3 regions of the Streptomyces sp. NPDC004647 genome follow, and region 3 is predicted to be linked to each of the others. Evidence: riboswitches for the same ligand, from Rfam matches in the RefSeq annotation. Region 3 holds a riboswitch; each other region holds the start of a gene.
The links. A riboswitch is a leader RNA that binds a small molecule or an ion and turns the genes downstream of it on or off. The one in region 3 is predicted to bind thiamine pyrophosphate.
Positions count from the first base shown of each region.

Region 1: it holds a riboswitch for thiamine pyrophosphate, as region 3 does, so the genes downstream of both, ABZW18_RS25345 (thiamine ABC transporter substrate-binding protein) here and thiC (phosphomethylpyrimidine synthase ThiC) in region 3, are expected to answer to the same signal.
Region 2: it holds a riboswitch for thiamine pyrophosphate, as region 3 does, so the genes downstream of both, thiO (glycine oxidase ThiO) here and thiC (phosphomethylpyrimidine synthase ThiC) in region 3, are expected to answer to the same signal.

Region 1 is NZ_JBEXKU010000065.1:7,480-17,305, forward strand. It holds gene pyrH (UMP kinase) at 1-389, shown strand, start outside; gene frr (ribosome recycling factor) at 544-1,101, shown strand; gene ABZW18_RS25335 (phosphatidate cytidylyltransferase) at 1,101-2,195, shown strand; gene rlmN (23S rRNA (adenine(2503)-C(2))-methyltransferase RlmN) at 2,427-3,533, shown strand; TPP riboswitch at 3,622-3,731, shown strand; gene ABZW18_RS25345 (thiamine ABC transporter substrate-binding protein) at 3,881-4,909, shown strand; gene ABZW18_RS25350 (iron ABC transporter permease) at 4,984-6,648, shown strand; gene ABZW18_RS25355 (ABC transporter ATP-binding protein) at 6,649-7,680, shown strand; gene ABZW18_RS25360 (hypothetical protein) at 7,909-9,123, opposite strand; gene ABZW18_RS25365 (ATP-binding cassette domain-containing protein) at 9,105-9,826, opposite strand, start outside.
Region 2 is NZ_JBEXKU010000003.1:173,681-183,506, reverse strand. It holds gene ABZW18_RS02660 (TetR/AcrR family transcriptional regulator) at 1-373, shown strand, start outside; gene ABZW18_RS02655 (NAD(P)/FAD-dependent oxidoreductase) at 793-2,385, shown strand; gene ABZW18_RS02650 (hypothetical protein) at 2,474-3,376, opposite strand; gene metF (methylenetetrahydrofolate reductase [NAD(P)H]) at 3,400-4,317, opposite strand; gene thiE (thiamine phosphate synthase) at 4,439-5,110, opposite strand; gene ABZW18_RS02635 (Rv2175c family DNA-binding protein) at 5,183-5,548, opposite strand; gene ABZW18_RS02630 (FAD-dependent oxidoreductase) at 5,653-6,822, opposite strand; gene ABZW18_RS02625 (hypothetical protein) at 6,954-7,295, opposite strand; TPP riboswitch at 7,348-7,460, shown strand; gene thiO (glycine oxidase ThiO) at 7,458-8,756, shown strand; gene thiS (sulfur carrier protein ThiS) at 8,753-8,953, shown strand; gene ABZW18_RS02610 (thiazole synthase) at 8,963-9,796, shown strand.
Region 3 is NZ_JBEXKU010000054.1:14,454-24,279, forward strand. It holds gene hisC (histidinol-phosphate transaminase) at 1-747, opposite strand, end outside; gene ABZW18_RS22995 (LacI family DNA-binding transcriptional regulator) at 1,089-2,189, shown strand; gene ABZW18_RS23000 (metallophosphoesterase) at 2,607-3,599, shown strand; gene ABZW18_RS23005 (hypothetical protein) at 3,778-4,665, shown strand; gene ABZW18_RS23010 (hypothetical protein) at 4,838-5,458, shown strand; gene ABZW18_RS23015 (GNAT family N-acetyltransferase) at 5,786-6,115, shown strand; gene ABZW18_RS23020 (hypothetical protein) at 6,105-6,644, shown strand; gene thiC (phosphomethylpyrimidine synthase ThiC) at 6,743-8,509, opposite strand; TPP riboswitch at 8,502-8,644, opposite strand; gene ABZW18_RS23030 (YibE/F family protein) at 8,893-9,826, shown strand, end outside.

The DNA.
Region 1 (9,826 bases), on a different contig from region 3:
CGCTGAGGGCCGTACGGCACCTGGAGAAGGGGCGCGTTGTGATCTTCGGCGCGGGTATGGGCATGCCCTACTTCTCCACCGACACCACAGCCGCGCAGCGTGCCCTGGAGATCGATGCCGAGGCGCTGCTCATGGGTAAGAACGGTGTGGACGGGGTCTATGACTCCGACCCGAAGAAGAACCCCGACGCGGTGAAGTTCGACGCTCTGGAGTACGGCGAGGTGCTCACCCGCGGCCTCAAGGTTGCCGATGCCACCGCCATCACTCTGTGCATGGACAACAAGCTTCCGATCCTCGTCTTCGAGCTGACCGCCGAGGGCAACATCGCGCGTGCGGTGAAGGGTGAGAAGATCGGCACGCTCGTCAGCGACCAAGGGACGCGGGCCTGACGCTCCGGCCGGTGCCCCGAGAGGGGAAGGGCAACTCCGGGCCGCACGAACAGCCCGGCACGGGGATGGACAAGGGCCTGCCGGTCGGACACCGTGCAGGAGAAGACGCGCGCAGGGGCGAAGCTGTGCTCACTCAAAAGACCAGGAGCAAGTGGTGATCGAAGAGATCCTCCTCGAGGCCGAGGAGAAAATGGAGAAGGCCGTCGTGGTCGCCAAGGAGGACTTCGCCGCGATCCGCACCGGGCGTGCGCACCCGGCGATGTTCAACAAGATCGTGGCGGAGTACTACGGTGCGCTGACGCCGATCAACCAGCTGGCCTCGTTCTCAGTACCGGAGCCACGCATGGCGGTGGTGTCCCCGTTCGACCAGAGCGCACTGCGCAACATCGAGCAGGCGATCCGCGACTCCGACCTCGGGGTCAACCCGTCGAACGACGGCAGGATCATCCGGGTGACGTTCCCCGAACTCACCGAGGAGCGCCGCCGCGAGTACATCAAGGTCGCGAAGAACAAGGGCGAGGACTCGAAGATCTCGATCCGCAGCGTCCGCCGGAAGGCCAAGGAGAGCATCGACAAGCTGATCAAGGACGGCGACGTCGGCGAGGACGAAGGCCGCCGCGCCGAGAAGGAGCTCGACGACACCACCGCGAAGTACGTCACGCAGGTGGACGAGCTGCTCAAGCACAAGGAAGCCGAGCTGCTCGAGGTCTGATGAACGACTCTTCCTGGGGTGCCCCGCCGGGCACCGGCTTCTGGGGGGCGTCCGACCAGGGTTTCCCCCCGGCGGGTCCCGCGTACGGGGCTGCCGACGCGGCGCAGACTCGGCCCATGCCCATCGTGCCCGGCGCAGGCCGAGACCAGGACGACCGCGACCGGGGGGCCGCTCGGCTGAGCGGCCCCCTGTTCCGCGACGAGCAGCGGCAGCCGGAGGAACACCCAGTGCACAGGCAGCCGCAGCAGCCCGCCGCGTCGTCCTCGCCCTCGTCGGCGCAGAAGAAGCGCGCGGGGCGTGATCTGCGTGCGGCCATAGGGGTGGGCGTGGGCCTCGGCGCGCTGATCGTCGCGTCGCTGCTCATCGTGAAGGCCCTCTTCGTCGCGGTGATCGCCGCCGCGGTGGTCGTCGGACTCTGGGAGCTGACGTCGCGGCTCTCGGAGAAGAAGGGCATCCGGGTCCCCCTGGTGCCTCTCGCCGTCGGCGGCGCGGCCATGATCGTCGCCGGTTATGTGCGCGGAGCCGAGGGCGCGTCGGTGGCGATGGCTCTCACCGCGCTCGCGGTCCTCGTATGGCGCATGACGGAGCCGCCCGAGGACTACCTCAGGGATGTCACCGCCGGTGTCTTCGCTGCCCTCTACGTGCCGTTCCTCGCGACCTTCGTGGCTCTGATGCTGGCCGCAGAGGACGGGGCTTGGCGGGTGCTCACCTTCCTGTTGCTCACCGTCGTCAGCGACACCGGGGCGTACGCGGTGGGGTGGCAGTTCGGCAAGCACAAGCTCGCGCCGCGCATCAGCCCCGGCAAGACCCGGGAGGGGCTGCTCGGCGCGGTGGCCTTTGCCATGGTGGCCGGGGCGCTGTGCATGCAGTTCCTGATCGACGGCGGCTCCTGGTGGCAGGGGCTGATCCTCGGGCTGGCGGTCGCGGCCAGCGCGACCCTCGGCGACCTGGGCGAGTCCATGATCAAGCGGGATCTCGGGATCAAGGACATGGGCAAGCTGCTGCCGGGACATGGCGGGATCATGGACCGGCTGGACTCGCTGCTGCCTACCGCGCCTGTGGTGTGGCTGCTGATGGTGATCTTCGTCGGCTGAGATGTGCGCGCCTCTTTGCGGCTCGCCCCGGACACTGTCCGGGGCGAGCCGCTTTCGCGCTCGGGGACCGGGCTGATCGCCGCCGGCGCGGATGACCGCGTACATCCGGGCCGCCTCCGGGCCGTACGAGGTCGTGCCGACGATGACGGGTACCGAGGCGGCCCGAGGGTGACTGGTCTCCCATCGCTGTGGCCCGAGCCGCCCGGGTCGATCTGCGACACTGGTCGGACCATGCCTGTACCCGGAGAACTCACTTTCGCCGTGCCGCGCGGAGCCAAGAAGCCCCCGCGGCACATCGCCGACCTCACTCCCGCCGAGCGCCGCGAGGCCGTCGCGGCCCTCGGTGAGAAGCCGTTCCGGGCCGGCCAGGTGTCGCGTCACTACTTCGCCCGGTACGCCGACGACCCGGCGGCCTGGACCGACATCCCCGCGGCGGCGCGCGAGAAGCTGGCGGCCGAGCTGCTGCCGGAGCTGATGTCCGTGATGCGGCACATCTCCTGCGACAACGACACCACCCGCAAGACCCTGTGGCGGCTCTTCGACGGCACGCTCGTCGAGTCCGTGCTGATGCGCTACCCGGACCGGGTCACCATGTGCATCTCCTCGCAGGCGGGCTGCGGCATGAACTGTCCGTTCTGCGCCACCGGCCAGGCGGGCCTGGACCGCAATCTCTCCACCGCCGAGATCGTCCACCAGATCGTCGACGGGATGAGGGCGCTGCGCGACGGGGAGATCCCCGGCGGGCCCGCCCGGCTCAGCAACATCGTCTTCATGGGCATGGGCGAGCCGCTGGCCAACTACAACCGGGTCGTCGGCGCGATCCGCCGCCTCACCGACCCCGAGCCGGACGGCCTCGGTATTTCACAGCGTGGGATCACCGTTTCGACGGTCGGTCTGGTGCCGGCGATGCACAGGTTCGCCGACGAGGGCTTCAAGTGCCGGCTCGCGGTCTCGCTGCACGCCCCGGACGACGAACTGCGGGACACCCTCGTGCCCGTCAACACCCGGTGGAAGGTCCGCGAGGTACTGGACGCGGCCTGGGAGTACGCGGAGCGGTCCGGACGCCGGATCTCCATCGAGTACGCCCTGATCAAGGACATCAACGACCAGGCGTGGCGGGCCGATCTGCTGGGGCGGCTCCTCAAGAACCACCGGGTCCATGTCAACCTCATCCCGCTCAACCCGACTCCCGGGTCGAAGTGGACGGCGTCCCGGCCGGAGGACGAGAAGGCGTTCGTCGCCGCGCTGGAGGCGCACGGCGTGCCCGTGACCGTACGGGACACCCGCGGTCAGGAGATCGACGGGGCCTGCGGGCAGCTGGCGGCCACCGAGCGCTGAGCGCTTCGCGCCCCTACCCCGTCCGTTCCCCGTCCCCTCCCCGGGTCGGAGCACCCTCGCGGTTGCTAGTGTGTGTTCGAACAAATGCACATTCCGACAGGGGAGCGCCACAGCGCTGAGAGTGCGGAGCAGTCAGTCCGCAGACCCTCGAACCTGAACCGGGTCATTCCGGCGTAGGGAGTTCGGTCGCCACTCAAGCTGTTGCGCCCCGCCCGGCCATCGCTCATCGCATCATCGAGCGCCGGGCGGGGCCGCGTCTCTTCCTGGTAACCCAGGAGGAACTTTCAGTGAGCACCACCACGATCAGAGCCACCGCCACCGCGCTGGCCGCCGCGCTGGGCATCACGATGCTCACCGCCTGCGGCGACTCGGGAGACTCAGCCGACTCCGGCGGCTCGAAGTCGAAGACGGTCACCCTGGTCAGCCACGACTCCTTCAACGCCTCGAAGGCCGTGCTGCAGCAGTTCACCCGGGAGACCGGCTACACGGTGAAGGTGCTGCGCGGCGGCGACGCCGGGGCGGCCGTCAACCAGGCCGTCCTGACGAAGGGCCACCCGCAGGGCGATGTCTTCTTCGGTGTCGACAACACCCTGCTCTCCCGGGCCCTCGACGCCGGCCTGTTCACCCCGTACGAGGCGAAGGGCCTCGACCAGGTCCGGCCGGAACTCCGGCTCGACAAGGACAAGCACCGGGTCACTCCCGTCGACACCGGTGACATCTGCGTCAACTACGACCGCAAGTACTTCGCCGGCAAGAAGCTGGCTCCGCCGAAGACCTTCGGCGACCTGGTCAAGCCGGAGTACAAGGACCTGCTCGTGACCGAGAACGCCGCCACGTCCTCCCCTGGGCTGGCGTTCCTGCTCGGCACGGCCGCGGAGTACGGCGACGGCTGGCCGGACTACTGGAAGAAGCTGCGGGCCAACGGCGTCGAGGTAGTGGACGGCTGGGAGCAGGCGTACAACGACCACTTCTCCGGCTCCGGCGGCGGCAAGGGGAAGGGCGACAAGCCGCTCGTCGTCTCGTACGCCTCCAGCCCGCCCGCCGAGGTGCTGGGTGTGAAGCCGCAGCCCGAGGAGAGCCCGACCGGGGTGGCGACCGGCACCTGCTTCCGGCAGACCGAGTTCGCCGGGCTGCTGGACGGCGCGGAGAACGCCGAGGGCGGGAAGGCGCTGCTGGACTTCCTGCTGAGCAAGAGGTTCCAGGAGGACGTGCCGCTGCAGATGTTCGTCAACCCGGCGCGCGGGGACGCGAAGTTGCCGGAGGTGTTCACCCGGTACGGCGCGAAGATCGACGACCCGGCGACCCTCGCCCCGGAGAAAATCGCCGAGAACCGCGAGCAGTGGGTCAAGCAGTGGTCCTCGCTCGTCCTGAAGTAACAGCCGCCAAGGAGCCCGGGCGGCGCGGTGCGGGCGGCCCCCGGGGTTCGGGGGCCGGGCTGCGCCTCGCGCTGATGGCCCTGCCCGTCGCGTTCTTCGGGCTCTTCTTCGCCTATCCGGTGGCCGCCATCGTCTCCCGGGGCCTACGCGTCGGCGGGCGCTGGCAGTTCGGCCGGATCGGCGAGGTGCTCTCCGACCCGGACCTTCTGCAGGTGCTGTGGTTCACCGTGTGGCAGGCGGCCGCCTCGACCGCGCTCACCCTGGCGATCGCGCTGCCGGGCGCGTACGTCTTCGCCCGGTTCGACTTCCCCGGCAAGGAGTTGCTGCGGGCGGTCGTCGTGGTGCCCTTCGTGCTTCCGACCGTTGTCGTCGGTTCCGCGTTCCTGGCGCTGCTCGGGCGCGGCGGAATGCTGGACGAGCTCTGGGGCTTCCGGCTGGACACCACGGTGTGGGCGATCCTGCTCGCGCACGTGTTCTTCAACTACGCCGTGGTCGTCCGTACGGTCGGCGGGCTGTGGGCCCAGCTGGACCCGCGCCAGGAGGAGGCCGCGCGGGTTCTGGGCGCGGGCCGGTTCGCCGCGTGGCGCAGGGTCACGTTGCCCGCGCTGGGACCTGCCGTGGCCGCCGCCGGTCTGATGGTCTTCCTCTTCACCTTCACCTCCTTCGGCGCCGTCCAGATTCTCGGCGGGCCGCGCTACGCCACGCTGGAGGTGGAGATCTACCGGCAGACCGCGCAGCTGCTGGAGTTGCCGACCGCCGCGGTACTCACCCTGGTGCAGTTCGCCGCCGTGGCCGGTGTGCTCGCGCTGCACGCCTGGACCGTACGGCGCCGCGAGACGGCCCTGGCCCTGGTGGACGCGCGCTCCACCGCGCGGCGACCGCGGGGCACCGGCCAATGGGCCTTGCTGGGGGGCGTACTGGCCGTCATCGCACTGCTGATCGTGCTGCCCCTGGGTGTGCTGGTGGAACGCTCGCTCGCCGCCCCGGGCGGGTACGGACTCACCTTCTACCGGGCGCTGGAGTCGGCGGCCGCGAGCGGCGGGACCTTCGTCGTGGCCCCGCTGCAGGCCGTGTGGAATTCACTGCAGTACGCGGTGGTGGCCACGGTGATGGCCCTGGTGGTGGGAGGACTCGCGGCCGCGGCGCTCACCCGGCGGTCCGCGGGCTCCGCGGGCGGAGACAGGGGACGGCTGATCCGGGGCTTCGACGTGCTGCTGATGCTGCCGCTGGGCACCTCGGCCGTGACGGTCGGCTTCGGATTCCTGATCACCCTCGACGAGCCGCCGTTGGACCTTCGCGATTCCTGGTTGCTGGTGCCCCTCGCCCAGGCCCTGGTCGGCGTGCCCTTCGTCGTACGCATCATGCTGCCGGTGCTGCGGGCGGTGGACGACCGGCTGCGTGAGGCGGCGGCCGTGCTCGGCGCGTCACCGCTGCGGGCCTGGCGGGAGGTGGATCTGCCGCTGGTGCGGCGGGCGTTGCTGGTCGCGGCGGGTTTCGCGTTCGCCGTCTCGCTCGGGGAATTCGGCGCGACCGTGTTCATCGCGCGGCCCGGCAACCCGACGCTGCCGGTGGCGGTGGCCCGCTTCCTGGGGCGTGCCGGAGAGCTGAACTACGGGCAGGCGATGGCCCTGAGCACGATTCTGATGCTGGTGTGCGCGGCCGCACTGCTGGCGCTGGAGCGTATCCGCCCCCGGTCCTCGCCCGGGGGAACCCCCATCGACCGTTCGGGAGAGTTCTAGATGGCGCTGCTGAGACTGGAGGGCGTGACCGTACGGTTCGGCGGGCGCACCGCGCTGGACGCGGTGGACCTGGAGGTCGCCGAGCACGAGACGCTGTGCGTGCTGGGGCCGAGCGGGAGCGGAAAGTCCACCCTGCTGCGGGTCGTCGCCGGGCTCCAACGGGCCGACGCCGGCCGGGTCCTGCTGTCGGGCCGCGACCAGACCGGCGTGCCCACGCACCGGCGCGGGGTGGGCCTGATGTTCCAGGACCACCAGCTCTTCCCGCAGCGCGACGTGGGCGGCAATGTCGCCTTCGGCCTGCGGATGCACGGGGCGGGGCGGGCCGAGCGGGAGCGTACGGTCGGTGAGCTGCTCGAACTCGTCGGTCTGCCGGGCGCCCGGCAACGGGGCGTCGCGGAGCTCTCCGGCGGCGAACAGCAGCGGGTCGCCCTCGCTCGTGCCCTCGCGCCGCAGCCGAAGCTGCTGATGCTGGACGAACCGCTGGGCCAGCTCGACCGGAGCCTGCGGGAGCGGCTGGTCGTCGAGTTGCGCGAGCTGTTCCACCGGCTGGGTACGACGGTGCTGGCGGTCACCCATGACCAGGGGGAGGCGTTCGCGCTCGCCGATCGTGTCGTGGTGATGCGGGACGGCCGGATCGCACAGACGGGTACGCCGCTGGAGGTGTGGCAGCGGCCCGCCTCGGAATTCGTGGCCCGGTTCCTCGGCTTCGACAACGTCGTCGGGGCCACGGTGCACGCCGAGGCCGCCGAGACCCCTTGGGGCAAGGTGCCCGTACCGGCCGGCACCGCGCAGGGCTCGTGCCGGCTGCTCGTCCGCCCGGCCGGGGTACGGCTCGCCCCGGTGACCGAGGGGCTGCCCTGCACGGTGGCGGCACGGACGTTCCGCGGCAACCATGTCGCGCTGCTGCTGGAGCCCGACCGCGGCCCGCGGCTCGAAGCGGCGTGCTCGCTGCGGGACGCGCCGGAACCGGGCGCGAGGGTCGGCGCCGCGTTTTCCGCCGCGGATGTGGTGGTGCTGCGCTCAGAGGGGTGACGGTCCTCACTGTCGTACGCCTCCCCGGTGAGGTCGTCGGGGGGCGCGGCCCCGCGCCGACGGAGACAGGGCGACGGCTTGGACGGTCAACAGCCGGAAGGCCGCGGCCCGTTGTGACCCGGCGAGGAATTCACACGTGTGGCAGTGACGTGACGGGGGACGTGGCTGTCGCCGGGGTGGCGGCCCGTCCGGCGGCTACCGCCGAAGCATCATCGGGGCACTGCGGCCTCAGTGGGACAGCGGCAGCGCGGCCAGTTCCGCGACCGCCCAGGTGATCGGGGCGAGTACGGCCACCATCACCGTCGCGCGCAGAGCCGCCGCCCTGCGCAGCAGGCCGGCGGAGGCGCCGATCCGCAGCAGCGCCGCGGTGATGTCGGCGCGCGCGCCCTTGGTCTCCAGCGCCGCCGTCAGGACCGTCGCGGTGGCGCAGGCCATCACGAGCGCCGCCGCGATACCCGTCAGCGGGCCGAACGGACGGTCGCCGGTCGAGTCGAGGGCCGTTCCGTACAGCTGGGTCGCGGCGAACGCCCCCGCGGCGACCGCGCACAGTACGCCGAGCGGACGGCCGAGGCGGGGGGCCTCCTCCTGGAGTACGCGGCCGGACAGCAGGCGCACCGACCCCGGCCGGCCGGCGGAGAGCAGCCTTCCGCACAGATGGGTGATGCCGGGACAGGCCAGCACCAGACCGGTCGCGATGAGCACCCAGCCGCCGACGACACCCGGCGGAATGGTGTCCAGCCGGCCGGGGAGCGGCAGCAGGCTGTGGGACGAGGGCGGCGTGGCGCCGCCCGCGTACGCCCCCAGGGCGATCCCGGCCGCCGTCAGCGCAACGCCCCAGGGAAGGCCCGTGGAGATCGTCGCCCGGGCTCTGGCTCCGGTGGCTTCGCCGGCGGCCACCGGCTGCTGCGGATCGGGTGCGCCGCCGGGACGCGGCTTCCTCGGCCGCAGCGTGATCGCTGCGGCCGTCCCGGCCAGCACGGGAACCACGAAGAGCAGGGTGACCACCGCCGCGAAGGGCATCGGCTCGCCCCCGCCGAGCGCGTCTGCCCGGGCGCCGCCGAGCGGCAGGACAGCCAGGTCCCCGCGGAGGTACAGGAAGACGAGCAGCGCGAACACGCTGCCCAGCGTGCAGGACACCGCCGTCGACACGGCGCCCAGCATCGCCAGCCCGACCGGGCCGAAACCGGCCGAGGACAGCCCGGGCTGCGGGCGCGCCCCGGGGTCCGTACGGGCGACCGCGACGGCGAGCTGCACGACCGCCGCCAGCGGCACCACGCACCACAGGAGCCGCGCGGCCGAGCCGGCCGCCTCCTCCGGGTGCCCCACCGCGTGGCCGAGCGCGGACAGCAGCAGGAAGCCGACCCCGGCGGAGGCGGCGGCGACCATCAGGCGGCGCAGCAGCACCAGGGGGCGGGTGCCGCGTGCTAGACGGAGAGCGAGCACTCGGCCCTGCCCTCCGTGTCGGGCATGGGAATTCCGCCGACCCGGCGGCCGTCCACCAGCACGACCGTACGGTCCGCGAGCGTCGCCACGTCCGCGTCGTGGGTGGCGAGGACGACCGTGATGCCGTGCGAGCGCGTCGCCGTGGTGAGGGTGCGCAGCACGTGCGCGCGGTCCGCCCGGTGCAGCGGAGCGGAGGGCTCGTCGGCGAAGAGCACCGACGGCTCGGCAGCCAGGGCGCGGGCGATCGCGACGCGCTGCCGGTGCGACTGGAGCATCCCTGCGGGCCGCTTGCGGGCGCAGTGGCCCACGTCGAGCCGCTCGAGCCACTCCATGGCGGCGGTCTTCGCGGCGCGGTGCGGGGTGCCGCGCAGCAGCAGCGGCAGCGCCGCGTTCTCCCAGCCGCTCAGCTCCGGCACCAGCTGGGGCTCTGTGTCGATCCAGCCGAAGCGGTCCCGGCGCAGCCGTTCGCGGCTCATCCGGCCCAGCGTGTGCACCGGCGAGCTGTTGAACCACACCTCGCCGCTCTGCGGCACCAGTTGGCCCGCCAGGCACCGCAGCAGCGTCGTCTTGCCACTGCCGCGTGCCCCGGTGACGGCGAGGATCTCGCCCTCGCGGGCGCCGACGGAGACCCCGGTGAGGGCCGGGGTCCCGCTGTGCGCGTAATGCAGGGAGCGTGCCCAGAGCACGTCGTTGTCCGGCGGGG
Region 2 (9,826 bases), on a different contig from region 3:
GAACGGCAGCCAGGTCGACGCGCTGGACGCGATGATCCGGGCCGCACTCGTCTTCATCGACCGCTACCCGGCGTTCACCCAGCTCTACGTGGCCGAGCTGTGGCGGACCAACCGCGCCTGGCAGTCCACGCTGATGGTGGTACGGCAGCAGGCTGTGGCCGTCGTGGAGACCGTGCTGCGGGACGCCGTCGAAGGCGGGGAGCTGAACCCCGAGATCGATGTACAGCTGACCGCTGCGGCGCTGGTGGGCATGGTGCTTGTGGCCGCTCTGGACTGGCAGGCGTTCCAGCCCGAGCGGTCCCTCGACGATGTGCACGGCGCGCTGTCCCTGCTCCTGCAGGGCCGGGTGAGCGGCAGACAAGGCACGCCCTGACGCCCGTACGAGGGGCGCGAAAACACGGAAACGCGCTGTCCGTTGCGGCTCGATCCCCCCGAGCCGCTACGGACAGCGCTTCCCCCGTTTCCCCCGTTCCCCCGTTTCCCCCGTCCCCCGTGCCTCCCCCGTGGAGCCCCCGAATCCCCCGTGGGCTCCCCGCCCGGCAGGGGTGCCGCGCCATTCCGCCGCCCCGTGTCGGCGGTGTCGGCGCTGCGCCCCTTCCGTGGTCTCCACTCTTCCGTCTGCGCAGGTCGGGGCCCATCCGCGCGGCTACTCATCTCCGCCACTGAGTACCGCTACTCAGTTCCCCGTTCCCGTCCCCACGCGTGCGTGGGGACGGCCGCACACCCCTCGTGGCGATCGGGCTCCCCGGGGCCGCTCCGGCGCTGTCGGTGCCTGCGGCTAAGGTCTCGTCCATGGCACGGATTGCGGTGATCGGCGCCGGGATGGGCGCAATGGCGGCGGCCGCCCGGCTGGCCGTGGCAGGCCACTCGGTGGCGGTGTACGAGCGCGCGGAGACGTACGGCGGCGGTGTGCGGCGCTTCGAGCGGGACGGCTTCGGCTTCGACACCGGGCCGGGCCTGCTCCATCTGCCGGCGGTCTACCGCGATCTCTTCGTGAAGACCGGCAGGGAGCCACTGGAGAGTTGTGTCGAGCTCTCCCAGGTGGACCCGGCCGCACGGCACGTCTTCGCCGACGGCACGGACCTCTCGCTGCCGAACGCCTCACGGGCGGGTGTCGTGGCGGCCCTGGACACCGCCTTCGGTACGGGCGCGGGTGAGCGCTGGAGCGAGCTGATCAACCGCGCGAGGGACGTCTGGGACGCCACGCGCAGACCGCTCCTCGAGGAGCCGCTGGGCCGGGACCGGAGGATGCTCGGGCGCGACCCGTACCCGACCGTGGTGAAACGCGGGCTGTTCGGTCGGCGGGCGCGCGCGGAGGCGGGCAGCCTCGCCGAGACCGCCTTGCGCGAACTGCGCGACCCGCGGCTGGCCGCGCTGCTGCGGAGCCACGCCCTGGCGTACGGCTTCGATCCCCGCACCGCCCCCGCCAGTGCGACCGTGCTGCCCTACGTGGAGCAGACGTTCGGCACCTGGTACGTGCGCGGCGGCATACGGGCGCTCGCCGAGGCGCTCTTCGAACGGTGCCGCGCGCGGGGTGTTGAGTTCCACTTCGGCGCCGAGGTGGCCGACGTGGCCTTCGACGACAAGCGGGCGATCGGCGTCGAGCTGTCCGACGGCCGCCGTGTCGAGGCGGACACGGTGGTGTCGGGGATCGACGCGCGGCGGCTGTACAGCGAGCGCTGGACCCCGTACAACTTCGGGCCCGCACGCCCCTGGCCCGACGAAGGGCCGCTGGGCTGCGGCCGGTTCACCGTCCTACTGGCGCTGAGCGGTGCGCGGCCCGCGGACGTGCCGCACCGGACCGTGGTGCACGCCGCGGACCCGGCGGCCGAACTCGCCGCGCTCGACGGGCGATCCGGCAGCCCGTGCGCCCTCCCCACCGTGACCGTGCTGCGCCCCGACGACCCGTCGCTGCGGCCGGACGACGCTCATGAGCCGGTCGTGCTGACCGTGACCGTGCCGCGCCACCGCCCCGCCGCCGGGACCGACCGGCTCGCCGGTGACGGGCACCGCGACTGGGAGCGGGACGAGGCCGGGGCGATGGACTGGACCGCCGCGGGCCTCACCGAGCGGTATGCCGATCAGGTCGTGGCGGCGGCCGACGCGGCGGTTCCCGGTCTGGCCGAGCGGGTGATGTGGCGCGAGGTGCGGACCCCTGTGGACACCGAACGCGAGACCGGAGCCCCGGGGGGCTCCCTGCCGGGCCCGGCGCTGGCCGGGGCTCGCGGGGAATTTCTCCGGGCCGACAACCGCTCCCCGCTGGCCGGGCTGTATCTGGCGGGCGGTTCCGCGCATCCCGGCGGCGGGCTCGCGCACGCCGGGATGTCGGGCGCGCTGGTCGCCGGCCTGATCGTCGAAGGCGACGACTGGCGCGGCTCCCAGTGACGGCGGACGTCCGGCCCCGGCCCGCCCTACCGGGCGGCCAGGGTGGCGGCCGGGCCGGGGGCCGGGACCGGGAGGCCGGACAGGCGGGTCAGTAGCGGTACTGCTCGCCGTAGCCGTTGTTGTAGTCCTGCTGGTACGGGTAGGGCTGCTCGTCCGGCATCGGGGGAACCGGCGGCTGCTCACCGTCCCGCTGCTGCGGCACCCAGACACCGCCGGGCGGGGTCTGGCTGTACTGCTGATCGGCCGGCGCTCCGTACGGGTCGGCCGCGTACTGACCCGTGCCGTAGTCGTACTGCTGCCCGCCGTAGGACGCGTACTGGTCGTACTGCTGCGCCCCGGCGGCGCCGATGTACGGGTCGGAGTACGCGGCATACTGCCCGTTCCCGTAGTCGTACTGGTTCGCGTAGCCGCCCTGGCCCACCAGGCCGTCCTGGCTGTACTCGCCGTAGGTGGCGTACGGGCTCTGCGGGTCGGTGCCGTACCCGGAGTCGCTGTACCCGGAGTCGCTGTACCCGGAGTTGTTGTACCCGGAGTCGCTGTACACGCCGTACTGCTCGGTGTCGTCCGGCAGCGGCTGCGGCTGGTAGACCTCCTGGCCGGTTCCGCTCTCCGGCCCGTCCAGCCCGTACCCGTCCTGCTCCTGCATCGGCGGCATGGCCTCGAGGTCGGAAACCTCCAGCGTGGGATCGGATTCCAACGGAGGCATCTCGTCCTTGCGCCGCCGGCTGGAGCCGGGGCTGCCGCCGATCGCCCAGCCCGTCGAGAAGCCGCGCCGGAAGGAGAGCGTGACGTACGTCTGCCCGATGGCGAACGTGATCGCCCCGACCCCGATGACGGGCACCGACGGAAGCAGCACTCCGAGGACCACGCCGAGGAACCCGGCGAACGCCAGCAGCCGCCACCGCAGCCGGGCCTTGTACTGCAGCAGCACCTCTCCGAGCAGCCACAACGCGACGATGCCGAACGCGATGTAGAGGACCGTCCAGCCCATATACGCCCCTCTCTCGCCGATCGTCAGGACTGCTGGTGCAGCCCCAGATTCTCGTAGATCTCAAGCGTTGCCGTGGAGTGGTTCAGGGTAATGAAGTGCAGCCCGGGGATGTCCTCGGACATCAGCCGCGCGCACAGCTCCGTGGCGTACTCGATCCCAATGGAGCGTACAGCCGCCGGGTCGTCCTTGACCGCGAGGATCCGACTCGACAGCTCGGGCGGGAAGGACGCGTTGCTGAGCTGGGCGAACCGCTCGATCTGCCGGACGTTCGTGACCGGCATGATTTCCGGGATGATCGGGGTGGTGCAGCCGGCCGCCGCGACCCGGTCGCGCAGCCGGAGGTAGTCATCGGCGGAGAAGAACATCTGCGTGATCGCGAAGTCGGCGCCGGCGCGGCATTTGTCGACAAAGTGCCGGACGTCGTTCTCCCAGTCCGTCGAGCGCGGGTGCATCTCCGGGAAGGCCGCGACACCGACGCAGAAGTCGCCCGACTCCTTGATCAGCCGTACCAGGTCGGCCGCGTACTGAACGCCCTCCGGATGACGCACCCACTCGCCCATGGGGTCACCGGGCGGATCGCCGCGAATGGCCAGCATGTTGCGGATCCCTGCGTCGGCGTACTGCCCGATGACGTTGCGCAGCTCCGCGAGGGAGTGATTGACGGCGGTGAGGTGCGCGACCGGGGTGAGCGTGGTGTCGGTCGCGATCCGCTCGGTGGCCCGTACCGTCCCCTCACGGGAGGAGCCGCCCGCTCCGTACGTCACGGAGACGAAGGTCGGCGAGACCGCCTCGATCCGGCGGATGGCGTTCCACAGCGTCCGCTCGCCCTTCTCGGTCTTGGGGGCGGCGAACTCGAACGAGTAGGACCGCTTGCCTGAGGCAAGCAGGTCACGGACGGTACGCGCGCGATCCGTCCTGGTGGAAGCAGTGCCAAGGGCCATACCCGCAGGCTATCGACCGAGGCGGCGGAGCCCCAATCAAACACGACGATATGACCGGTTGGCCGGGATCTCGTCCACCACTCGGACAACTCGTCCCGTCACGCACCGCGCCCGGCGGCACTCAGACGCACTCGCGCACCCTCGCCGCCAGATCCGCCGCCGCGGCGCCCGGGTCGTCCGCCTCGGTGATGGCCCGCACGACCACGACCCGCCGCGCCCCCGCGTCCAGCACCTCATCGAGGTTGGACGCGTCGATGCCGCCGATGGCGAACCAGGGCCGTACGGGCTCCAGCTCGGACGTGTAGCGCACCAGCGACAGGCCCGGAGCGTGACGCCCGGCCTTGGTGGGCGTGGGCCAGCAGGGGCCGGTGCAGAAGTAGTCGACGCCGGGTTCGGCGACCGCGGCGGCCACCTCCGCCTCGGCGTGGGTGGAGCGCCCGATCAGCACGGACGCACCGAGAATGGCGCGGGCGGCGCGCACGGGCAGGTCGCCCTGTCCCAGGTGCAGCACATCGGAGCCCAGAGTGTGGGCGATGTCGGCCCGGTCGTTCACCGCGAGCAGCTTGCCGTGCCGCCGGCAGGCGTCCTCGAACACCGCCAGGTGTTCCAGCTCCTCGCCCGCCTCCATGCCCTTGTCCCGCAGCTGCACGATGTCCACGCCGGACGCGAGCACCGCGTCCAGGAACTCCGCGAGGTCCCCTTGGCGCTTGCGCGCGTCGGTGCACAGATAGAGCCGGGCATCGGCGAGCCGCTCGCGTGCGGAGACGGACGCAGCGGCGGTGGCGGTGGCCATGGGTGGGTCCCCCCCGGGATCGGCGGTGTACGGGCCGGCGTCTCCCGGCCCGTACACCTGCGGTTCATTCGGTCACACGGCGAGCGCCTGGGCGCGGCGCTTCACCTCCGTGCCGCGATTCTCGCGCAGGGCTTGCGCGGGGGTGCCGGGCAGGGTCGGGTCCGGAGTGAAGAGCCACTCCAGCATCTCTTCGTCGGTGAAGCCGTCGTCCTTGAGGAGCGTCAGCGTCCCGGCGAGGCCCTTGACGACCTTGCCGTCGCCGATGAAGTCAGCGGGCACCTGCAGCACTCGGTTCTCGCCACGGCGCACCGCGATCAGCTGGCCTTCCTTGACCAGCTGCCGGACGCGGGTCACCTCGACGCCGAGCCGCTCGGCGATGTCGGGGAGGGTGAGCCAGGCGGGGACGAGCGCATCGGTCTTCGTGTCAATCTCGGTCACAGGAACAAGCCTGCCATCCCGGGCTGACAGTCGGTAGCCGAGCGCGGCCGGGCGTGGCCCGCCTGGCGTGGCCGCTTCACTCCGCCGACTCGCTCCCCCGGAACTCAGAGAACGGCCAGTTTGAGCGGTACAGCGGGGTCCGCGGCCCGTTCGGGATCGATCCTCGCGCCCCGCTCGATGAGTCTGCGCCCCTGCATCAGATCGCGCGGCCGGCCCACAGCGAGCAGCGCCACGAGCACGCCTTCGCGCAGCCAGCACACCGTCCAGGCTGCCCCGTCCGGGTCACCGCGCCACACCGTGCGGTCGGCCCCCGCATGGTGTCCCGCGTACTGCACGAACCGGCCGAACTGCTCGGACCAGAAGTACGGCACCGGGTCGTAGACCGCCCCTGACGTCTCTCCCCCCACGATGTCGGCGGCGACCGTGCGCGGCCCCTGCAGGGCGTTGTCCCAGTGGTGCACGAGCAGCCGCTCGGTGTACCGGGCCGAGGGGAAGGAAGCGCAGTCGCCGACCGCATAGACATCCGGCGCGGTGGTGCGCAGCCGGTTGTCGGTGCGCACGGCGCCGTCCTCGGACAGCTCGACGCCCGATCCGGCCAGCCAGTCGGTGGCGGGCCGCGCGCCGATTCCCACGAGCACGGCGTCCGCGCGCAGCCGGGCCCCGTCCGCCAGCTGCACCGCGCCGGGCTCGACCGCCGCGACGCGCGCGCCGGTGATCAACCGGGCGCCGCTGTCCGCGTACCAGGCCTTCATGTGCTCGGCGACCTCGGCGGGAAGGGCCCCGGCGAGCGGGCGGTCGGCGGCCTCGACGACGGTGACCACGCAGCCCGCCTCCCGCGCCGCCGTCGCGAACTCCGCGCCGATCCAGCCCGCGCCGACCACGACGATCTCCTGCTGCTCGGCGAGGACCGGGCGCAGCCGCTCGGCGTCGTCGAGGGTGCGCAGCAGGTATACGCCGGGCACGCCCTCCGTGCCGGGCAGGGTGATCGGCTCGGCGCCGGTCGCGATGACGAGCCGGTCGTACGGCACAGGCCCGGCCTCGGTCTCCAGGAGATGTTCGGTCGGGCGCAGCGCCGTGACCTGGCGTCCGAGCAGCAATTCGATGCTCAGCGCGGGGAAGTCGACCTTGAATGCGGAGCCGTCGACCTTGCCGAGCAGCACCTCCTTGGACAGCGGCGGCCGGTCGTACGGCTGATGCGGCTCGGCGCCCAGCAGAGTGATCACGCCGGTCCAGCCCTCTTCGCGCAGGGCAATGGCGGTCTGCACGCCGGCCATGCCCGCGCCGACGATCACGACCCGCTGCGCTGTCTGCTGCCTGTCCTTGCTCACACGATCACTGTAGGACGGCGGTACGGACCTGCAGCACACGCGCGCGTCGAGATTTCTGACACCGCATCATGTGGATATCAGGGGCGGGTCTCCTCGACCACGCTGGTGCCGCTGCCCCGCTGCGATTCCCACTCCCAGCGCTCCTCGAGCCGGATACGCCCGTCGTCCAGTTCGACGACCGTGCTCTCGCAGTGGCCCGAGGAGGTGCTGCCGTCCTGCTTCAGCTGGACGTACCGGAAGTCGAGCCGGTCCTTCTCGCGGGTGCCGAGGAGGAATCCGCGGACGATGTCGCCGCCCGCGTAGTCGGCCCAGATCCGGCCCCGTGCCTCGTGGTATTCGAACCGGGTCCGGGTGCCGACCTGGCCCGGTGCCTGGTCGGCGACGGGAGCGAGGACGAGTCCGTCCAGAGATCGGGTCATGCGGGGCCGCTCCCTTACTGGGCATCGAGGCGGGGCGTTAGGGTGGCCACCGTAGAGCACTCGCGGGAGCCCGGACGGACCGGGCTGAGAGGGAGGCTGAGCGGCCTCCGACCGTACGAACCTGATCCGGGTCATGCCGGCGAAGGGAGGGGCTGGACGCCCATGCACGCGCCCGACGGCAGCACTTCTCCTGGCAGCACCGCGACTTCCGCTGCCCGCACCGCGCCACACCAGCGCTCGCACACGCAACCGCACTCGCACACGTACGACGTCCTCGTCATCGGGGGCGGGATCATCGGTCTGGTCACGGCGTGGCGGGCCGCGCAGCGCGGTCTGCGTACCGCCGTCGCCGACCCGTCACCCGGTGGGGGCGCCGCGCAGGTTGCCGCCGGAATGCTCGCGGCGGTCACCGAGCTGCACTACGGCGAGGAGGGCCTGCTGAGCCTCAACCTCGCCTCGGCACAGCGCTACCCGGCCTTCGCGGCCGAGCTGGAGGAGGCGAGCGGCCAGGACATCGGCTACCGGACCTGCGGCACCCTCGCCGTCGCTCTGGATGCCGACGACCGCGCCCACCTCCGGGAGCTCCACACACTCCAGCTCCGCTCCGGTCTCGACTCGCAGTGGCTGACGGGACGCGAATGCCGGCGTCTGGAACCCATGCTCGCGCCCGGTGTCCGCGGGGGGCTGCGGGTGGACGGGGACCATCAAGCGGACCCGCGCCGGCTCGCCGCGGCGCTGCTCGCAGCCTGTGAAGCCGCCGGAGTGGTGCTGCACCGCGCCTGGGCCCGGCGGCTGTCCGTCGGGAACGACCGGGCAGCCGGAGCGGTCCTGGACGACGGCACGCGGCTCGCCGCCGGGCAGGTCGTCCTCGCCGCGGGCAGTCGCAGCGGACAGCTCGACGGGGTTCCGGAGGAGGCCCTGCCACCGGTCCGCCCGGTCAAGGGCCAGGTCCTGCGGCTGCGCGTCCCCGAGCCCTACGCGCCGTTCCTCTCCCGGACCGTACGGGCCGTGGTGCGCGGGGGGCATGTCTACCTCGTGCCGCGCGAGAACGGCGAGCTGGTGCTCGGTGCGACCAGCGAGGAACTGGGCTGGGACACCACCGTCACCGCGGGCGGCGTGTACGAACTGCTGCGCGACGCCCATGAGCTGGTCCCCGGCATCACCGAGCTGCCCCTCACGGAGACCCGCGCGGGCCTGCGCCCCGGATCCCCCGACAACGCGCCGCTGCTCGGCCCGACCGCGCTGCCCGGACTCCACCTGGCCACCGGCCACCACCGCAACGGCGTGCTGCTCACCCCGGTCACCGGCGACGCCATGGCGGAACTGCTGGTCACGGGTGAACTTCCGGACGAGGCCCGCCCGTTCACCCCGCTGAGGTTCTCCCCCGGTGAGCGCCCCACCCGCTCCACGGCCACCGCGCACGCACCGGGCGACCCCGTACGGCAGGAGCAGCGCGTATGACCGTCTCCCTCAACGGCGAGCCGCGCGAGATCCCCGACGGCACGACGCTCGACCGGATCGTCGCGACCCTCACCACGGCGCCCTCGGGAGTCGCGGCCGCGCTCAACGAGACCGTCGTGCCCCGGGGCCAGTGGCCCACCACCGCTCTCGGCGACGGCGACCGCGTCGAGGTCCTCACCGCAGTCCAGGGAGGCTGATCCGACACCATGGCCGACACCGCCGTCCTCCGCGGGGCGCCCTCGGCAGCCGCCGACACCCTCACCATCGGCGATACGACCTTCGGTTCCCGGCTGATCATGGGCACCGGCGGCGCCCCCAGCCTGGACGTTCTGGAGCGGGCGCTGACCGCCTCGGGCACCGAGTTGACCACGGTGGCGATGCGCCGTCTCGATCCGACCGTGCAGGGCTCGGTGCTGTCCGTGCTCGGCAGACTGGGCATCCGTGTCCTGCCGAACACCGCCGGGTGCTTCACGGCGGGCGAGGCCGTGCTCACCGCCCGCCTCGCGCGCGAGGCGCTGGGCACCGACTGGATCAAGTTGGAGGTCGTGGCGGACGAGCGCACCCTGCTGCCCGACCCGGTCGAACTGCTGGACGCGGCGGAGATCCTGGTCGACGACGGCTTCACCGTGCTCCCGTACACCAATGACGATCCAGTGCTGGCCCGCAAGCTGGAGGACGCCGGCTGCGCCGCGATCATGCCGCTGGGCTCGCCCATCGGCTCCGGCCTCGGCATCCGCAACCCGCACAACTTCCAGCTGATCACCGAGCACGCGCGCGTGCCGGTGATCCTCGACGCCGGGGCGGGCACCGCATCGGACGCGGCACTGGCGATGGAGCTGGGCTGCGCGGCGGTGATGCTCGCCTCAGCGGTCACCCGGGCCCAGGAGCCCGCGCTGATGGCCGCGGCGATGCGGCACGCCGTGGAGGCGGGGCGGCTGGCACACCGCGCGGGCCGGATCCCGCGCCGCCACTTCGCCGAGGCCTCCTCGCCGGCCGAGGGCCTGGCCGCGCTCGACCCCGAGCGCCCCGCGTTCGGGTAGCGGCGGTCCGGCCGGGACGCAGCGCGCTGA
Region 3 (9,826 bases):
CGCCGTCTTGCGCAGCGCGGCCGCCACCGGCTCGTGCGCCACCGCGAAGCCGACCCGGAGGCCCGCCAGGCCGTACGCCTTGGAGAAGGTGCGCAGCACGCACACGTTCGGGCGCTCCCGGTAGATCCCGATGCCGTCCGGGACCTCGGGGTCGCGGATGAACTCCTTGTACGCCTCGTCCAGGACCACCAGGACGTCGGTCGGCACCCGGTCGAGGAAGCGCTCCAGCTCGGCCCTGCGTACGGCCGTGCCGGTCGGGTTGTTGGGGTTGCAGACGAAGATCAGCCGGGTCCGGTCGGTGACCGCCTCCGCCATGGCGTCCAGGTCGTGCACATCACCGGCGGTCAGCGGCACCTGCACCGGCCGGGCGCCGCTGATCTGCGTGATGATCGGGTACGCCTCGAAGGACCGCCAGGCGTACATCACCTCGTCGCCGGGCCCCGCGGTCGACTGCACGAGTGACTGCGCGACGCCCACCGAGCCGGTGCCGGTCGCCAGGTGCTCCACCGGAACGCCGAAGCGATCCGACAGCTCGGCCATCAGCCCGGTGCACGCCATGTCCGGGTAGCGGTTGAAGGAGGCGGCCGCCGACACCGCGCTCTCCATCACGCCCGGCAGCGGCGGATACGGGTTCTCGTTGGAGGACAGCTTGTACGCCACCGGGCCGCCCGCGGCAGCCGGCCGGCCCGGCTTGTAGGTGGGAATGCCGTCCAGCGCATCACGCAGCCTCGGGGTCTTCTCAGTCACCGCGGGTCCTCCTCGACCGTCCGTCCAAGCAATACTCCACACCCTAAGAGGATTGGCCCCCCCGGCGTAGAGACCCCGGGGGGGAGCGCTCGCCGCCATGGCGCGCGCCGGTAGCTCACGCCGTGGCGCGCATCACCCGTGAAGGTGACTTGAGACGTCTCCGAGACATCGGTCCAACAGCGGGCGAAGCCATCCCAAAACCGGCCGCTCACCCCCATGGCACCGCAACTACCTGCACTTCCAAGGCGATTGACGGAAGTCGGTCATGCAGAAACGTACCCTCCGGGAGCGATTCGCAGCTTCCCGCGAACGGACCACGCGAGCCCTACTATCGGCTCGCCATGACAGCAGCAGGGAAGCACCAGGTGAGCCGGTCGTCCGGCCGCCGGCTGGCGCGGGCAGGTATCAGAGACGTGGCCGCCGCGGCCGGTGTCTCGATCACGACTGTCTCCGACGCACTCAACGGCAAGGGTCGGCTCCCCGACGCCACCCGTCGCCATGTCCGCGAGGTCGCCGAACGGTTGGGCTACCGCCCGTCCGCCGCCGCTCGCACGCTCCGTACCGGCAGATCCGGCCTCATCGGCCTGACCGTGACCACGTACGGGGATGAACCTTTCACCTTCACCGAGTTCGCGTATTTCGCCGAGATGGCCCGCGCCGCCACCTCAGCCGCGCTCGCGCGCGGCTACGCGCTGGTCATCCTCCCGGCCACCTCCCGCCACGACGTGTGGTCCAACGTGGCGCTCGACGGCACCGTCGTCATCGATCCGTCCGACCAGGACCCGGTGGTCAGCGAGCTCGTACGGCAGGGCCTCCCCGTCGTCTCCGACGGCCGCCCGGCCGGCTCTCTCCCGGTCACCGCCTGGGTCGACAACGACCACGAGGCAGCCGTCCTCGGCCTGCTCGACCACCTCGCCGACGCCGGCGCCCGCCGTATCGGCCTGCTCACCGGCACCACCACGGACACGTACACCCGGCTGTCCACCACCGCGTACCTCTCCTGGTGCGAGCGTGTCGGCCAGGACCCGGTGTACGAGGAGTACCCGGCCCACGACCCGCGCGCCGGGGCCGTCGCCGCCGACCGGCTGCTCGCCCGACCCGACCGACCCGACGCCGTCTACGGGCTGTTCGACCCCAATGGCACCGATCTGCTCGCGGCGGCGCGCCGTTACGGTCTGCGCGTACCCGACGATCTGCTGCTCATCTGCTGCAGCGAATCCACCGTCTACGCCGCCACCGATCCCCCCGTGACCACGCTCTCCCTCAAACCCCGCCGGATCGGTACCGCCGTCGTCCAACTCCTCATCGACGCCATCGAGGGCATGGACCACGAGCAGCCGGTCGAGCAGGTGATACCCACCGAGCTGATCGTCCGGAGCTCCTCACAACGCCGCCCACCGCGCACCACGGTGAGCGCTCCGCGGTCGGCCCCTCAGGGCTGACCGCGGGACTCCATGCACGGCCTCCACGCACGGCCTCCACGCACGGGAGGTCGTGCGGGAGGACGTGCGGCGACCACCCGCGGAACCGACGACCGGGCCGACCGCTGGGCCGACCCGCGGAGCCCAGCCGGCCTCCCGGTCTTCGAGCCAGGTCCCTCCACAGGGCGCTACCAGGAGAATTCAGGAGAAATCCCCGAAGATCGTCAGCGCCGCCGCGATTGACAGCCCCCTGGTGCGTCACAACCCGCGAGTGGCATTCCTATGATGGGCGCACGACACCGCGGACCGCCGCCGACCAGGCAGGTCCGACAGGTGCACGGCGGCGCGATGGTGGTGGAGGGGTCGATGACTCAGGGGGCCGGTCAGGGACCCGCAGTGCGGGCCGCGGCAGGAATGCCGCCCGCGGCCGGCTACGGCATGCCGCCCGCGCCTTTGGACGCGTCGACCCCGCCGGACCTCCCGCCGGAGTACACGCCGACCCAGCGCGACCTCCCGGTGATCCAGCGCGGCACCGTCACCGACCGGGCGACGGTCGCCGTCGCTCCGGCCACCTCGGACGAACCCGGGAGCGCCGCAGCCGCTGCCGAAGGCCTCGGCCCGCTCTACGTCGTCGGCGACGTCCACGGTTACCTCGACGACCTGCGCGAAGCCCTGCACGCCCAGGACCTGATCGACGATGAGGACCACTGGGCCGCCGGCAACAGCAGGCTCTGGTTCCTCGGCGACTTCACCGACCGCGGCCCCGACGGCATCGGCGTCATCGACCTCGTCATGCGGCTGTCCGCCGAGGCCGCCGCCGCCGGCGGCTACTGCAAGGCCCTGATGGGCAACCACGAGCTGCTGCTGCTCGGCGCCAAGCGGTTCGGCGACACCCCGGTGAACTCCGGGGCGGGCACCGCCTCCTTCCAGGCCGCCTGGCTGCTCAACGGCGGCCAGCGCACCGACATGGAGCGCCTGGAGGACCACCACCTCCAGTGGATGGCCCGGCTCGACGCCGTCGCCGAGGAGGACGGGCATCTGCTCGTGCACTCCGACACCACCGCCTACCTCGAGTACGGCGACTCCATCGAAGCCGTCAACGACACGGTCACGGAGATCCTCCAGCGCAGCGACGCCGACGAGTGCTGGGACGTCTTCCGCAAATTCACCAAGCGTTTCGCCTTCCGCGACGAGACCGGACCGCAAGCGGTGCACCGGCTGCTCTCGGCCTACGGCGGCCGGCGCATCGTGCACGGCCACAGCCCGATCCCGTACCTGCTCGGTGAGGTGGACGGCGAGGACGGCGAAGAGAGCCGCGCCCCTCTCGTGGACGGGCCGCACATCTACGCCGACGGACTCGCGGTCGCCATGGACGGCGGCATCACCATGGCCGGAAAGCTGCTGGTCGTTCAACTTCCGCTGCCCGGCTGACACATATCGGGGCAGATGAAACGCGGAGGCTGCGCCGACAGCTGGGGCATTTTCCGGAAACACCCTGTCACCTCGTGCCGAAAGCGCTCTACCATCGGCTTATCCGTAGCAGGCTCTCCTCCGTTTCCGCCCAACTGTCCGGTGAGAGCCGGCATGCCGGCCTACGGAGCATCGGGGGATGCACATGAACAGCGCTCCGCATCTGCTTCCTGAGGACCGCCCGGAATTCGAGCGGGTCCTCGGAGAGGCGCTGCGCACAGCCGACCAACGGCAGGATCTCGCCGCCATCGGCCGGCGGCTCAATGCCGAGCAGCTGCGCACCATGGCGCTCGCCGCCTCGGCCGCCATATCCTCCTGCGCCGCTGCCGAGTACCAGCAATACGTCGACCTCCGCGACGAGCTGCGCGATCCGGCGCCCGCGCCCGTGACCCGGCCGGAGCCGGCCGATGCCCCACAGCACGGAAGCAGCGCCGTGGGGCTCGCCACCGCCATGGGCGAGGCCGCCCAAGCCTCCTCCGGCGCGGGGCTCGTGGCGGTCTTCGCCGTCCTGGCCCCCGTGCTGGCCGGCACCGCCGCAGTGATATTCCTTCTGATCGGCTATGTGCTGGGGGCGGTCAGCGAGGACCAGGCGGTCGCCGCCCCGCTCATCAACGCGGGCTGGGTCTTCGCGGCCCTGACCGCCGCGGGCATCGTCATCGCCATGGCCGGGCTGCTGCTCACCGCCCTGCGCAACGGCTCCAGTTCCCTACGGGCCTCGGCGGAGGACGAACTCTCCATCGAGGTCGACCGCGCCAGGGAGGCCTGGCGGCATGCGCTGCTGGAGCGCGGCGTACTGCCCTTCCTCCGCGAGGCGCTGGCCGATCCCACGGCACCGGTGCCGGGCCAGGGCGCGTACGGCGGCGACCCGGGCCTGCACGGCCGTACGCCTCACCTGGGCTACTCCCGCCCGGGCTTCAGCAGCCCGGCCGCCGAATCCGGTTCCGAGGAGAGCACGCCGCGGCCGAGCTTCAAGAGCCCCGGCTACACGAGCCCGGACTACGGCGGCCCGGAACACCAGCCGGACTAGTCCCTGTCCGGCGCCTGGCTCGGGCGGGTCCGCCGGGCGGAGGACATCCGCCGCGGCCCCCGCTGGACCGATGGACGGCGCGAAGCGGTTACCGAAGCGTCTGTTCGCGGCTGGATTCGTATGGCAATCTCATATATTCCGTCGTCTCCTCACGACTGAAGAGAACAACGCTGTGCTGTCTCTGCCGCTCACGCTGGCCGCCCGCCTGCTGCCCGTCGCCGTGCTCGCCGTCGGGGGCTGGAACCTGACGACCGGATCCCAACCGGAGGCCGACTCCGCGCCCTCCGCTTCCCGGCGTCCGTCCGTGAAGGCAGCGACCGGACCGGCCTACGAGAGGCCGCCCTCCCCGTGCGAGGCCATCTCGGCGGAGACCGTCCAGAAGCTCGTGCCGGGCGCCAAGTCGGCCGGCAAGGAGCTTCAGGCCAGCGACCCCAAGCGCCGTACGGGCTGCTCCTGGAACGCCTTGAAGGGCTTCGACTACCGCTGGCTCGACGTGACGTTCGAGGTCTCACCCGCGCCGGCGGCCCGTGAGGCGTACGACGGACGGAAGCAGAGCTCATCCCTGCCGGGCCTGGGCGACGAAGCCTCGGAAGGCGCCGAACTCACCGAGGACGACGGACAGCAGACCCGCGCGGCGGTGGTGGTCGTACGCAAGGAGAACGCGGTGGTCACGCTGACCTACAACGGCAGCGATTTCGAGACCCGGAAGGCCCCGGACGCGGAGGCCATGCACGAGGGCGCGCTCGCGGCCGCCAAGGAGGCCGTCAACGCCCTGGACGCCAAGGGCTCCTGAACCTGCCCTGCCCCAAGGCTGAGTCGGTCAACGGCAGATGGACACGAGTGCCACTCGCGGCGCATTCCCTGGACTTCTGCTTCCTCCCGGCTTCCGGAGCGAGCTCCAGGTCGCCGACGTGTTCGCGGCAGATTTTCTGGAAGATCTTCATCGAGAGATCATCAGGCTGGATCGAGTAGTGGCCGACGCCCCTTGTCCGGCCGCCGTCCCGGCGCCTGCGTGGACACGGCCTGTCGGTTGCAGAGGGTGCCGACGCTCTCTTAGATGGAAGAAGAGGCGCAAGCTGCAGCCCTGTGCCCAGGCCGTGCGAAGAGGGAGATGGCGATCATGGATCTCGTACTGCGCCCGGGCACGGCGGCCGATGCCGGGGAATGCGGAAGGATCTGTTTCGAGGCCTTCGCCGGCATTGCTCGTGAGCACGGGTTTCCGCCCGACGTGCCCAGCCCGGAGGCGGGAGCCGCCCTCACCGAGATGGCCCTGAGGCATCCGGGCTTCTACAGTGTCGTCGCCGAGCTCGACGGGCGGATCGTCGGCAGCAACTTCCTTGACGAACGCTCGGCCGTGGTGGGCGTCGGTCCCGTCACCATCGACCCTTCCGTACAGAACCGGGGCGTGGGCCGCCGGCTCATGCGGGACGTCATGGACCGTGCCGCATGAGCGCCGGGTACCGAGCATCCGCCTGCTGCAGAGCAGCTACCACAGCAGGTCGTTCGCGCTGTACGCGGGACTCGGATTCGAGTTCCGCGAAACCCTCGCCTGTCTGCAGGGACCCCCGATCATGCGCACGATTGCGGGCTACGCCGTGCGGGAGGCGATGGACGCCGATCTTGTGTCCTGCAACGATCTGTGCCGGCGGGTCCACGGCGTCGATCGCGGCGGCGAGGTCGTCGACGCGCTCGAGCAGGGCACGGCTCGTGTGGTCGAACACGACGGACGGATCACCGGTTACGCCACGGATCTGGCGTTCTTCTCCCACGCCGTGGGTGAAACCACCGCGGACATCCGGGCCCTCATCGCGGCGGCCCCCGCCTTCGGCGGCCCCGGAATCCTCGTCCCTGCGAGCAACAGCCCACTGCTCCAGTGGTGTCTGCACAACAAGCTCAAGGTGCAACAGCTCATGAGCCTGATGACCATCGGCCTGTACAACGAGCCGGCCGGAGCGTACTTGCCCTCGATCCTCTACTAGGCTTCTCTGACGACGCAAAGCGCTGTCCCGACCAAGGAGTGAACACGTTGAACCCGGCCCGCGTGTGACAACGGCGAGCCGGGTCCATGACGTAGTGGTCAGTCCGCCAGCGGCAAGTAGACACGGTTGCCGCTCGCCGCGAACTCCTCGGACTTCTGCTTCATCCCGGCTTCCGGATCGAGCGCAAGGTCGCCGCCGTGTTCGCGGCGGATGTCCTGGGAGATCTTCATCGAGCAGAACTTGGGACCGCACATGGAACAGAAATGAGCGGTCTTCGCCGGCTCCGCCGGGAGCGTTTGGTCGTGGAATGAGCGGGCCGTGTCCGGGTCGAGCGCCAGGTTGAACTGGTCCTCCCAGCGGAACTCGAAACGGGCGTCGGAGAGCGCGTCGTCCCATTCCTGCGCGCCCGGGTGACCCTTGGCGAGATCCGCCGCATGCGCCGCGATCTTGTACGTGATGACGCCCGTCTTCACATCGTCGCGGTCCGGTAGGCCGAGGTGCTCCTTGGGCGTGACGTAGCAGAGCATCGCCGTCCCCCACCAGGCGATCATCGCGGCGCCGATGCCCGAGGTGATGTGGTCGTACGCGGGCGCGACGTCGGTGGTGAGCGGACCCAGCGTGTAGAACGGGGCCTCTTCGCAGATCTCCTGCTGGAGGTCGATGTTCTCCTTGATCTTGTGCATCGGGACGTGGCCCGGGCCCTCGATCATCGTCTGGACACCGCGGGACTTGGCGACGGTGTTGAGCTCGCCGAGCGTCCTCAGCTCCGCGAACTGCGCCTCGTCGTTGGCGTCCGCGATCGAGCCGGGGCGCAGCCCGTCGCCGAGGGAGAATGTGACGTCGTAGGTCGCCAGAATGTCGCAGAGCTCCTCGAAGTTCTCGTAGAGGAAGCTCTCCTTGTGGTGCGCCAGGCACCAGGCGGCCATGATCGAACCGCCGCGCGAGACGATCCCGGTCTTGCGGCGGGCCGTGAGGGGGACGTAGCGGAGCAGGACTCCGGCGTGCACCGTCATGTAGTCGACGCCCTGCTCGGCCTGTTCGATGACCGTGTCCCGGTAGATCTCCCAGGTCAGCTCCTCGGCCTTGCCGTCGACCTTCTCCAGCGCCTGGTAGAGGGGCACGGTGCCGATGGGGACAGGGGAGTTGCGCAGCACCCACTCGCGGGTGGTGTGGATGTTGCGGCCGGTGGAGAGGTCCATGACCGTGTCGGCGCCCCAGCGGGTCGCCCAGGTCATCTTCTCCACTTCCTCCTCGATGGAGGAAGTGACCGCGGAGTTGCCGATGTTGGCGTTGACCTTCACCAGGAACCGCTTGCCGATGATCATCGGCTCGATCTCCGGGTGGTTGACGTTCGCCGGCAGCACCGCGCGGCCCGCCGCGATCTCCTCGCGAACGACCTCGGGGGGGACGTTCTCGCGGAGGGCCACGTACTCCATCTCCGCGGTGATCTCGCCACGCCTGGCATAGGCCAGCTGGGTGACGGCGGCTCCGTTCCGGCCGCGCCGGGGCTGCCGCGGGCGGCCCGGGAAGACCGCGTCGAGGTTCTTCAGCCCGCCGCGCGGCGAGGTGTGCTTGATGCCGTCGTCCTCCGGCCGCAGGGGTCGTCCGGTGTACTCCTCGGTGTCGCCGCGGCCGATGATCCAGTTCTCGCGCAACGGCGCGAGGCCGCGGCGGACATCGGTGTCGATGGTGGTGTCGGTGTACGGGCCGGAGGTGTCGTACAGCGTGACGTCCTGCCCGTTGGTGAGGTGCACCTGCCGCACCGGGACCCGCAGGTCCGGACGCGACCCGGTCAGGTAGCCCTTGTGCCACCCGATCGTCTTCGCCTCGTTGGAGGCAGGCGTGTGTGCATCCTGAACGGTCATGAGACCTACTCCCTACGCCGGCATTACCCGGTAACAGGTTCGGCGGTCGACGCAGCTCGGAGGTCCGGGGGTTTCCCCGGGTCCATCCAGTAGCGCCCTCTCAGCCCGGTGCTCCGAGCTCCCGCGTGTGCAAAGTGCCCCCACGGTAACGGTTCGTTCCAGCGGGAGAAAAGAGGTGTCGCGGCACGGGCCTCCCGTACGGCTGCCCTGCCCTGTCCTTCCCGGCACGGCAGGGCCCGGGGCGACGGGGCCTCTGCCGGGCGGACGCTGACGGTGAGACCGCATGCACAACCAGGCCGACAACGGGAGAAGGGCGACAACTCCGGCAGGAAAAACGGCCATGCCAGGCCGCGGCCCCGGGTCGTTCTTGCGATGATCGGGCGGTGACCCCTACGCCCGATGCCCATGCGCACTCCCACAGCCACGGGCCCCCCGCGCCCGTGTCGAAGCACCTCCGCAAGGTCATCGCGGCGGTGCTGATCCCGTTCGCCGCGGCCGTCATCGCCGGTCTCGTCGTGCTCTGGCCGGGTGGCGTCCCCGAGCACAAGCCCAGCGGGGTCGGGTTCGACCGGCAGACCGAGTCGGGCCGGGTCGTGAAGGTCGAGAAGATCAGCTGTGCGGACGCCAACGTCCAGCAGCAGCAACCGCCGTCCGGCGGCGGCTCGTCCCGGTCGGCGCCCGGTGAGGGCTCGTCCGACGGCGGCGCGTGCGAGAAGGCGACCGTCGAGGTCACCTCGGGCAAGGACAAGGGCCGGACGTTCACCGAGATCGTCCAGCCCGACGCACCCCGGCAGCTGGACGACGGGGAGGACGTGATCGTCTCGTACGCCCCTGACGCCCCGCGCGAGTTGCAGTACTCGGTCAGCGACATCGACCGCGGTTTCCCGATGGCGCTGCTGGCGGGCATCTTCGCTCTCGCCGTGGTCGCCGTCGGCAGGCTGCGCGGTCTGTTCGCACTGATCGCGCTCGCCGTGAGCTTCGCCGTGCTGTCCTTCTTCATTCTCCCGGCGATCCTGCACGGCTCGAATCCGCTGGTGGTGGCGGTGGTCGGCAGCAGCGCCATCATGCTGATCGCGCTGTACATGTGCCACGGCCTCACCGCCCGAACGTCCGTCGCCGTGCTCGGTACGCTGATATCGCTGCTGCTGATCGGGGTGTTGGGCTCGCTGTTCATCGGCTGGGCGAAGCTGACCGGCAACACCTCGGACGAGACCGGTCTGATCCACGGGCTCTTCCCGGACATCGAGTTGAGCGGTCTGCTGCTGGCGGGCGTGCTCATCGGTTCGCTGGGTGTGCTGGACGATGTGACGATCACCC